Cupriavidus taiwanensis LMG 19424: one gene and its partner. The protein of the gene in region 1 binds, or shares a complex with, the protein of each later gene. Links are inferred from orthologs where the notes say so. Each region holds a gene or a part of one and is shown on either strand. Other genes may lie near its edges.

The links. The genes of interacting proteins can lie anywhere in the genome.
Region 2: the proteins of ybiB (region 1) and obgE are in contact, whole or in part, in a crystal structure (PDB 8BFT), measured with the Escherichia coli proteins. The link is inferred for Cupriavidus taiwanensis LMG 19424 from one-to-one orthologs.

The regions. Positions count from the first base shown.
Region 1 is NC_010528.1:299,262-306,256, forward strand. The notes cover bases 136-3,115. They hold ybiB (DNA-binding protein YbiB), read right to left. Parts: upstream 2,132-3,115; coding sequence 1,139-2,131; downstream 136-1,138. Other genes in these bases: RALTA_RS01460 (pirin family protein), read left to right, coding at 245-1,120; RALTA_RS01470 (ABC transporter ATP-binding protein), read right to left, coding at 2,218-3,021; ntrB (nitrate ABC transporter permease), read right to left, coding at 3,041-3,115. Also shown: more of ntrB, read right to left, coding at 3,116-3,931; RALTA_RS01480 (CmpA/NrtA family ABC transporter substrate-binding protein), read right to left, coding at 3,963-5,297; RALTA_RS01485 (ANTAR domain-containing response regulator), read right to left, coding at 5,674-6,318; RALTA_RS01490 (fumarylacetoacetate hydrolase family protein), read left to right, coding at 6,527-6,995.
Region 2 is NC_010528.1:2,860,023-2,862,918, reverse strand. It holds obgE (GTPase ObgE), read left to right. Parts: upstream 1-847; coding sequence 848-1,945; downstream 1,946-2,896. Other genes in the region: proB (glutamate 5-kinase), read left to right, coding at 1,993-2,896; rpmA (50S ribosomal protein L27), read left to right, coding at 476-736; rplU (50S ribosomal protein L21), read left to right, coding at 125-436. UniProt on the Escherichia coli protein: An essential GTPase which binds GTP, GDP and possibly (p)ppGpp with moderate affinity, with high nucleotide exchange rates and a fairly low GTP hydrolysis rate.

The DNA of each region.
Region 1 (6,995 bases):
AGTGCTAATTGGAGTTCCGATGCGTACGATAGTTCCCGGGTATCGCTCTTACTGTTCGGATAGCCAGGTAAATCCTAAAGAGACGGCAACGATACCGCTGCCATCGCGCACTGGTAGTTAGAGCGCAGGGTGGCAACGGGGTTCTTCCCGCCGCTGCAATGCTCTGTTCCAGCACCGGCTACACTCGACCGGCGGGCAGCGCACTGGCATGCTTGCGAGCCTCTCTTATCGGATCGGAGGAGTTATGTCTGCTATCGAACACTTGCTCAAGCCGCATGTGCGCGACCTGGGCGATTTCACCGTGCGCCGGCTGCTGCCGGCCGCGGCAACCCAGACCGTCGGGCCGTTTATCTTCTTCGACCATATGGGGCCGGTGCAGCTGCCGCCGGGCCAGGGCGCCGATGTGCGCCCGCATCCCCATATCGGACTGGCCACGGTCACCTATCTGTTCGAGGGCGAGATCATCCATCGCGACAGCCTGGGCAGCGACCAGGCGATCCGCCCCGGCGACGTCAACTGGATGACCGCGGGCCACGGCATCGTGCACTCGGAGCGATCGCCCGAGCACGTGCGGCCCGAGGGCGCACGCCTGCACGGCATCCAGACCTGGGTGGCGCTGCCGCAGGAGCATGAGGGCGCCGAGCCGTCGTTTTTCCACCATCCGGCCGCGACGCTGCCGCGCATCGAGCGGCCCGGCGTGCGCATGGTGGTGATTGCCGGCGATGCGTTCGGCCAGACCTCGCCGGTCCAGGTCTTCAGCCGCACGCTGTATGTGGCGATCGAGCTGGACGCGGGGGCCAGCGTGGAAATTCCCGCCGACCACGCCGAGCGCGGCATCTATCCGGTGGACGGCGCGGTCGCGCTCGACGGCGAGCCGCTGCCCGCCGAGCACATGGTGGTGCTCACGCCGGGCCAGCCGGCGACGCTGACGGCCACGGCGCCGTCGCGCGTGATGCTGCTGGGCGGCGACCCGACCGACGGGCACCGCTTCATCTACTGGAATTTCGTTGCCAGCAGCAAGGTGGCGATCGAGGCCGCGGCCCAGCGCTGGGAGGACGACCAGTTCCCGCATGTGCCCGGCGAGACCGAGCGCATTCCGCTGCCTCCGCGCAAGCCGTGACGGTGGTGCCGGGCCAGCTCAGACCGGACTGGCCCAGGTCACGCGCGTGCCCTGGCGCAGGCATTCGCGGATGGCCTCGATCTGGATGGCGATGGGCGCCGGCACCGGCACCGCGCCGTCCAGCACGCGGCGGATCCAGGCCACGGTGAGGCCGGCATCGCTGCCCGGCGGCAACTCCGGCACGTCGCCGATCGAGCCGCCGGCCTGGCCGACCAGGGTCTGCTGGTGGCCTTCATGCAGCCAGTCGATACGGCCGCTGCGCCGGGCGTCGGCGACCACCTCGCCCTCGGTGCCGCGTGCCAACAGCACGTTGGCGGGTTCGTGGGAGAAGTAATCGGTCAGCGTCTCGCGGTATTCAGGGTGCGTGTAGCTATACAGCCGCAGGCCTTCGGCGGGCGTGTGCTCGCCCACCGGCTGCAGCATCTTCGCCACGGTGTGCGAGGAATTGCGCAGCCCGATCACGGTGCGCCGCTCCAGCAGCCGCGACAGCCCGGGCGACAGCACATCCACCGGCAGCACCGCCAGCGGGCCATCGCGGTCCCCATCGCGCAGCCTTGCCGCGGCTTCGTCGGTGCTCGCGCACAGGGGCACGCCCAGGGCCTCGAACAGCGCCATGCTGGTCACGCGGCCCTCGAACACGCGCGTGCCGTGCACCACGACCGGGATCCCTTCGCGGGCCAGCAGCAGCGCCAGCAGCGGCACCAGGTTGGGCTGCTTGCGCGCGCCGTTGTAGCTGGGGATCACCACCACCTGCCGGTCCGGCGGCGCCGGCAACGGCTGGCAGTGCGCATGGGCCGCCTCCAGCATGCCGGCCAGCTCGTGCGGGGCCTCGCCCTTGATGCGATAGGCCATCAGGATGGCGCCCAGCTCCAGGTCGGACACGCGGCCCGCCAGCATGGCGTCGAACAGGGCCTGCGCGTCCTCGCGCGGCAGCGCGCGCGCGCCATTGACGCCGCGGCCGATCTCCTTGATATAGCGGGCGGCTGGAAATGGGGCGGCGGTCGTGGTCATGGCGGCGTGGGGGTAGTGTGTTCTGGGTTCATGATAGCGGAGCGCGGCGGCCTCGCCCATGGCCGCCTGGCGCTGCCACTGTGCCGCTACGCCGCTTGCTGCAGCGCCGGATTGCGCTGCTTGCGGTAGAGGAAGTCGAGCACCGCGGTGCGGCAGCGGTGGTAGGCCGGATCGTCCGCCAGCGCCACGCGATCGCGCGGGCGCGGCAGGTCCACCTTCAGGATCTCGCCGATGGTGGCCGCCGGGCCGTTGGTCATCATCACGATGCGGTCGGCCAGCAGCACGGCCTCGTCAACATCGTGCGTCACCATTACCACCGTGCTGCGCGTGGCTGCCACGATCTTGATCAGCTCGTCCTGCAGGTGCGCGCGCGTGAGCGCATCGAGCGCGCCGAAGGGCTCGTCCATCAGCAGCACCTTGGGCGCCATCGCCAGCGCGCGGGCAATGCCGACGCGCTGCTTCATGCCGCCGGAGATCTCGTGCGGATACTTGCCCTCGGCGTGGCTCAGGCCGACCAGCGCCAGCGTGTCGTGCGTGCGCGCCCTGAGCCGCGCCTTGTCCTCGCTGCCCGCGAACACCCGCTCGACGCCCAGGTAGACGTTTTCGAAGCAGGTCAGCCACGGCAGCAGCGAATGGTTCTGGAATACCACCGCGCGCTCCGGGCCGGGACCGGCGATTTCGCGCCCGGCGCAGATCAGCGCGCCCGTGGTGGGCGTGGCCAGCCCCGCCAGCAGGTTCAGCAGCGTGGACTTGCCGCAGCCGGAGTGGCCGATCAGCGTGATGAACTCGCCCTCGGCGATCTGCAGGTCGATGTCGCGCAGCGCGACGAACGGGCCCTTGCGGGTCTTGAAGGTCTGGCCGACGTTTTCAATGCTGACGAACTTGTCCATGGCGTCTCTCCCGTATGGGTCAATGGGTGCCGTAGCTGAAGCGCCGGGCCAGCGCCAGCAGCGCATGTTCCAGCAGCAGGCCGATGAGGCCGATCACGAAGATGGCGATCACGATGTGCTCGACCTTCAGGTTGTTCCACTCGTCCCACAGCCAGAAGCCGATGCCGGTGCCTCCGGTGAGCATCTCGGCCGCGACGATCACCAGCCAGGCCGTGCCGATCGACAGCCGCACGCCGGTCAGCATGTACGGCAGCACCGCGGGAAACAGCACGCGCGTGAACACCTTCCATTCCGACAGGTCGAGCACGCGCGCCACGTTCAGGTAGTCCTGCGGCACGCGCGTGACGCCCACCGCGGTGTTGATCACCATCGGCCAGATCGAGCAGATAAAGATCGCCCAGATCGCCGCCGGATTGGCCGCCTTGAACAGCAGCAGCCCGATCGGCAGCCATGCCAGCGGCGAGACCGGCCGCAGCAGGCTGATCACCGGTGCGGTCATGGCGTTCAGGAAGGCGAAGCGCCCGATCACGAAACCGGCCGGGATGCCGACCAGCGCCGCCAGGCCGAAGCCCGCCGCCACGCGCGCCAGCGAAGCCAGCACGTTCCAGCCGATGCCCTGGTCATTGGGCCCGTTGCGGTAGAACGGGTCGGCAAACAGCGGCACCGCGGCGTTCCAGGTCGCGCCCGGTGTGGGAATGGCCGGGATCAGGCTGGCGATGCCGTGCCAGGCCAGTACGAACAGGGCGAAGCCCAGCAGCGGCGGCACCGCCTTGAGCACCAGCGCGGCAGCGGCCTCGCGGCGTGCCGCGCGCAGCGCCTGCGCGGAGATTTCCTGTTCGCGCCGGCGTGTGCGTTCCTTGGTGTCGGGGTCGGCTGCGGCATCGGGCGTGGTGGAGGCAATGGCATTCATGTCGGGCTCCTTTGGTCAGGGGCACTGCGGATCAGGCGGAAGGCGTGCCGGCGGCCTTGATCTTGAAACCGTCGGCATAGGCTTTCGGGTCCTTGCCGTCCCAGACCACGCCGTCGATCAGCTTCGAGCTGCGCATGTCGCTCTTGGGCAGCGGCACCTGCGCGGCGGTGGCGGCCTGCTTGTAGATGTCGATGCGGTTGACCTGCCTGGCCACGGCGAGGTAATCCGGGTGGGCCTTGAGCAGGCCCCAGCGCTTGTGCTGCGTCAGGAACCACATGCCGTCGGACAGGAACGGGAAGTTCGCGTTGCCGTCCTGGTAGAACTTCATCGCGTCGGGGTCGTCCCAGGTCTTGCCCAGCCCGTTGGTGTAGCGGCCCAGCATGCGGTCGAGGATGATGTCCATGTCGGTGTTGACGTAGGACTTCGCGGCGATGGTTTCGGCGGTCTTGCGGCGGTTTGACGCCGAGGCATCGATGAACTTCGATGCCTCCAGCACCGCCGCCACCATCGCGCGCGCGGTGTTCGGATACTTCTGCACGAACTCCGCGGTGGTGCCCAAGGTCTTTTCCGGATGGTTCTTCCAGATCGCCTGCGTGGTCTCGGCGGTGAAGCCGATCTTGTCGGCGATCGCGCGCGCCCCCCACGGCTCGCCCACGCAGAAGCCGTCCATATTGCCCACGCGCATGTTGGCCACCATCTGCGGCGGCGGCACCGTGATGGCCTTGGCGTCCTGCATCGGGTTGATGCCGTTGGCCGCCAGCCAGTAGTACAGCCACATCGCGTGCGTGCCGGTCGGGAAGGTCTGGGCGAAGGTGTAGTCACGCTTTTCCTTTGCCATCAGCGCTTTCAGGCTGGCGCCGTCGCGCACGCCTTTCTCGGCCAGCTTGGACGACAGCGTGATGGCCTGGCCGTTGTGGTTCAGGCTCATCAGCACGGCCATGTCCTTTTTCGGCCCGCCGATCCCGAGCTGCACGCCATAGACCAGGCCGTAGAGCACGTGGGCGGCGTCCAGCTCGCCATTGACCAGCTTGTCGCGCACGCCCGCCCATGAGGCTTCCTTGGTCGGCGTGATCTTGATGCCGTATTTCTTGTCGAGCCCGAGCGTGGCCGCCATGACCACCGAGGCGCAGTCCGTCAGCGGAATAAAGCCGATGCGCACCTCGGTCTTCTCCGGCGCGTCGGAGCCGGCCGCCCAGGCGCCGGCGCGCACCAGCGGATCGACCAGCGTCATCACGCTGGCACTGGCGATGGTGGCCAGCGCACGGCGCCGGCCGCTGCTGGCCGGTACCGCGTCGGCGGAGGCAGCGGCGTCGGAGTTCTGGACGGCTGCGTGCAGCGGCCTGGCATGGCTGAGGCGAGTGGGCATTGCTTGGCTCCAAGAAAAAAAGCGTCCCCTCGCGCAGCCGGCTTCGCCAGAAGACCGGTGCGCTGCGGGGACGCCGTTGTCCGTGGCGTGACGCGGCCCGCGTTGGCCGTGTCCGCCTGAGTTGTCGATCGGCCGCCGTTGGCCGATACCAGCATGACGCAAGCCGTGTGCCAGCATCGTGCGGTGCAGCATTTCGGGGAACGTTGTCCCGGAACGGGGCGAAACGGACGAGAACGGTGCGTACGTGACGCGCTCCGGACCCAGCCGCCGCACTCCCGCGAAGAGGGATCGGCCAGGCGGGAAGGGAGGGTGCGCCACGAGCGTGCGGCGCACCAGCCGCGTGCGGCGCTGCACCGCGGCGGCGATGGCAGGGCGCTCAGCCCATGACGTCGATCACGCGCTGCGCGGCATCCACCAGCTTCAGCCCGCGTTCCATCGCCATGCTGCGCAGGCGCTTGTAGGCCTCTTCCTCGCTGAGCCCGCGCGCCTGCATCAGCAGGCCCTTGGCGCGCTCCACCACCTTGCGCTCGGCCAGCTTCAGCCGCGTGGCGTCGAGTTCGGCGCGCAACTGCTGGTCCAGTTCGAAGCGTGCATAGGCGACGTCGAGCACGGTCTTGACGCGTTCGGCGCGCAAGCCGTCGACGATATAGGCGGTAATGCCCGCGCTGAGCGCGGCCTTGATGCGCTGGCTGTCGTCATTGTCGGTAAACAGCACGATGGGGCGCGGCGCGTGCTGGGTCGAGACGCACACGTGCTCGATGGTGTCGCGCGCGGCCGACTCGGACGCGATGATCAGCATGTCCGGCTGGCTGGCGGTGATCACATCGGGAAGCCGCAGGTCGGCGTCGACGACCTGGATCTCGGTGAAGCCCGCGTTCACCAGCCCGCTGCGGATGGTCTCGACGTTGAGCGGATCGGCGTCGAGCGGATCACGCACGAGCAGGATACGCAGCACCCGGCCGGTGGCGGGGGTGGCCGGGTTCGCTGGCGCGGGCGTGGGGGGCGGATGGCGTCTTGTCATGGCTGGCTCTGTTGCAGTGCGCCATGCAAGATTCGCGCCGGGCGGGGGCACGGATGGCGCGCCAATCCGGTGCGGCGGCGCTGCGAGCGTGCCTGGATTCATTGTATGCGGCCGTACGCAGGGCACAGCGCGCGGTGTATCCTGTTGCCCTGCTGCGCCCGGCACCGGGCCCCGCCGCAGCACTGATCAGAACTATCTGGAGAGATGCATGACCGAATTCGTGTTCGCCCCGCCCGCGCCCGTTGGCGTGCCCGTGCGCGGCAGCGATGCCAGCTTTCCGGTCCGGCGCGTGTACTGCGTCGGCCGCAACTATGCCGCCCATGCCCGGGAAATGGGTTCGGACCCTGACCGCGAGCCGCCGTTCTTCTTCTGCAAGCCGTCCGACGCGGTCAGCTATGTCGCCGACGGCACCGAGGGCAGCTTCCCTTATCCGCCGGGCACCAGCAACTGCCACTATGAAGTCGAGCTGGTGGTGGCGATCGGCAAGGGCGGCCGCGACATCCCGGTCGAGCAGGCCGCCGGCCATGTGTTCGGCTATGCCGTGGGCCTGGACATGACGCGCCGTGACCTGCAGAACGAATCGAAGAAAACCGGCCGCCCTTGGGAGACCGGCAAGGCCTTCGACCACTCCGCCCCGATCGGGCCGATCGTGCCGGTCGCGGCCATCGGCCATCCGC
Region 2 (2,896 bases), 2.6 Mb from region 1 along the record:
CGATCTCGTTTACAATTCCCGGTTTCCTCCGGTAGTCGCTCGCCTTGCGGGTCTTTGCCGGCGGGAGATAACCGGGCCGCATTGCGCGGTTTCGGCGTTTTATTCACATCCGAGAGGTTCGACAATGTACGCGGTCGTAAAAACCGGCGGCAAGCAATACAAGGTTGCTGCTGGCGAAAAACTGAAAGTAGAACAGATACCGGCAGACATTGGCGCAGAAATCACGCTCGACCAGGTGCTCGCAGTGGGCGCCGGCGACCAAATCAAGTTTGGTACGCCGCTGGTGAGCGGGGCTTCCGTCAAGGCTACCGTTATCTCCCAGGGTCGTCACGACAAGGTGAAGATCTTCAAGATGCGCCGTCGCAAGCACTACCAGAAGCGTCAGGGCCATCGTCAGAATTACACCGAACTGCGCATCGAAGCGATCGTTGCCTGATCGATCGAGCGTAATCCGGTAAAGCGACAGGAGTAAGACATGGCACAGAAAAAAGGCGGCGGTTCCACGCGGAACGGCCGTGATTCCGAATCGAAGCGTCTGGGCGTGAAGGTGTTTGGTGGCCAGGCCATCAACGCCGGCGGCATCATCGTCCGCCAGCGCGGTACCCGCGTGCATGCCGGCGACAACGTCGGCGTGGGCAAGGACCACACGCTGTTCGCCCTCATCGACGGCCACGTGCAGTTCGCCGTCAAGGGCCCTGCCAAGAAGCAGCAAGTCAGCGTCGTTCCGGCGGCCTGATAACAGCCTTTGCAGGACGAAAGGCCCCGCAACGCTTGCGGGGCCTTTTCTTTTCTGGCGAAGTAAACTACGCCAGCGCCCGATCTGCCGATCCACCACGGAAAACCCATCATGAAGTTCATCGACGAAGCCCGAATTGAAGCCATCGCCGGCAACGGCGGCAATGGCAGCGCCTCGTTCCGGCGCGAAAAGTTTGTGCCCTTCGGCGGCCCGGATGGTGGCGACGGCGGCCGGGGCGGCAGCGTGTTCGCCGTGGCGGACCGCAATATCAATACGCTGATCGACTTCCGCTACGCCAAGAAGCATGTGGCCAGGAACGGCGAGAACGGCCGCGGCTCCGACTGCTATGGCGCCGCCGGTGAAGACATCACCCTGCGCATGCCGGTGGGCACGCTGATCACCGACATGGACACCGGCGAAGTCATCGCCGACCTGACCGAGCACGGCCAGCGCGTGTGCCTGGCCGAAGGCGGCATGGGCGGCTGGGGCAACCTGCATTTCAAGTCCAGCACCAACCGCGCGCCGCGCCAGCAGGTCGATGGCAAGCCGGGCGAGCGCCGCATGCTCAAGCTGGAGCTGAAGGTGCTGGCCGATGTCGGCCTGCTGGGCATGCCCAACGCCGGCAAGTCGACCTTTATCTCGCATATCTCCAACGCGCGCCCGAAGGTGGCGGACTATCCGTTCACCACGCTGCACCCGAACCTGGGCGTGGTGCGCGTCGACCATGAGCAATCGTTCGTGGTCGCCGACATCCCCGGCCTGATCGAGGGCGCGGCCGAAGGCGCGGGCCTGGGCCACCAGTTCCTGCGCCACCTGCAGCGCACCGGGCTGCTGCTGCATATCGTCGACCTGGCGCCGTTCGACGAGGCGGTCGATCCGGTCGCCGAGGCCAGGGCCATCGTCAACGAGCTGAAGAAATACGACGAGACCCTGTATGAAAAGCCGCGCTGGCTGGTGCTGAACAAGCTAGACATGGTGCCCGAGGACGAGCGCGCGGCGAAGGTGAAGGACTTCCTCAAGCGCTACAAGTGGAAGGGCCCGGTGTTCCAGATCTCCGCGCTGACCGGCGAAGGCTGCCGCGAGCTGATCTACGCGATCAAGGACCACCTGCAGGCGATCAAGGCCGAAGAGGCCGCGGCGCTGGCAGAGCCGGACATCCGCCTGGACGACCGCCTGCATAACGTCGACCAGGACCAGCGCGAGGCATAAACAAGAATCAGCGGTTCCTAACGATCTCCGGAGACAGGATTTCCACCATGCAATCGGTCATCGCGCAGGCAAAGCGCATCGTCGTCAAAGTGGGCTCCAGCCTGGTCACCAACGACGGCAAGGGGCTGGACCACGACGCCATCGCCCGCTGGGCCGCCCAGATCGCAAGACTGCGCGTGGCCGGCAAGGAAGTGGTGCTGGTCAGTTCCGGCGCCATTGCCGAAGGCATGCAGCGGCTTGGCTGGGCGCGCCGCCCGAAGGAAATCCATGAGCTGCAGGCCGCCGCGGCGGTGGGCCAGATGGGGCTGGCGCAGGTCTATGAAAGCCAGTTCACCCGCTACGGCATCCGCACCGCGCAGGTGCTGCTGACCCACGCCGACCTGGCCGACCGCGAGCGCTACCTGAACGCCCGCTCCACACTGCTGACGCTGCTGTCGCTGGGCGTGGTGCCGATCATCAACGAGAACGACACCGTGGTCACCGACGAAATCAAGTTCGGCGACAACGACACGCTGGGCGCGCTGGTCACCAACCTGATCGAAGGCGACGCGCTGGTGATCCTGACCGACCAGCGCGGCCTGTACACCGCCGATCCGCGCAAGGACCCGGCCGCGCAGTTCGTCGACGAGGCCCTGGCCGGCACGCCCGAGCTGGAAGCCATGGCCGGCGGCGCCGGCACGTCGATCGGCCGCGGCGGCATGCTGACCAAGATCCTGGCGGCCAAGCGCGCGGCCAAGTCCGGCGCGCATACCACCATCGCCTCGGGCCGCGAGGCCAACGTGCTGGAGCGCCTGGCCGCCGGCGAGGCGATCGGCACCCAGCTGCTGGCGCCGACCGGCCGGCTGACCGCGCGCAAGCAGTGGATGGCCGACCACCTGCAGCTGCGCGGCCGCGTCGTGATCGACGGCGGCGCGGTCGAGAAGCTGACCAGCGGCGGCAAGTCGCTGCTGC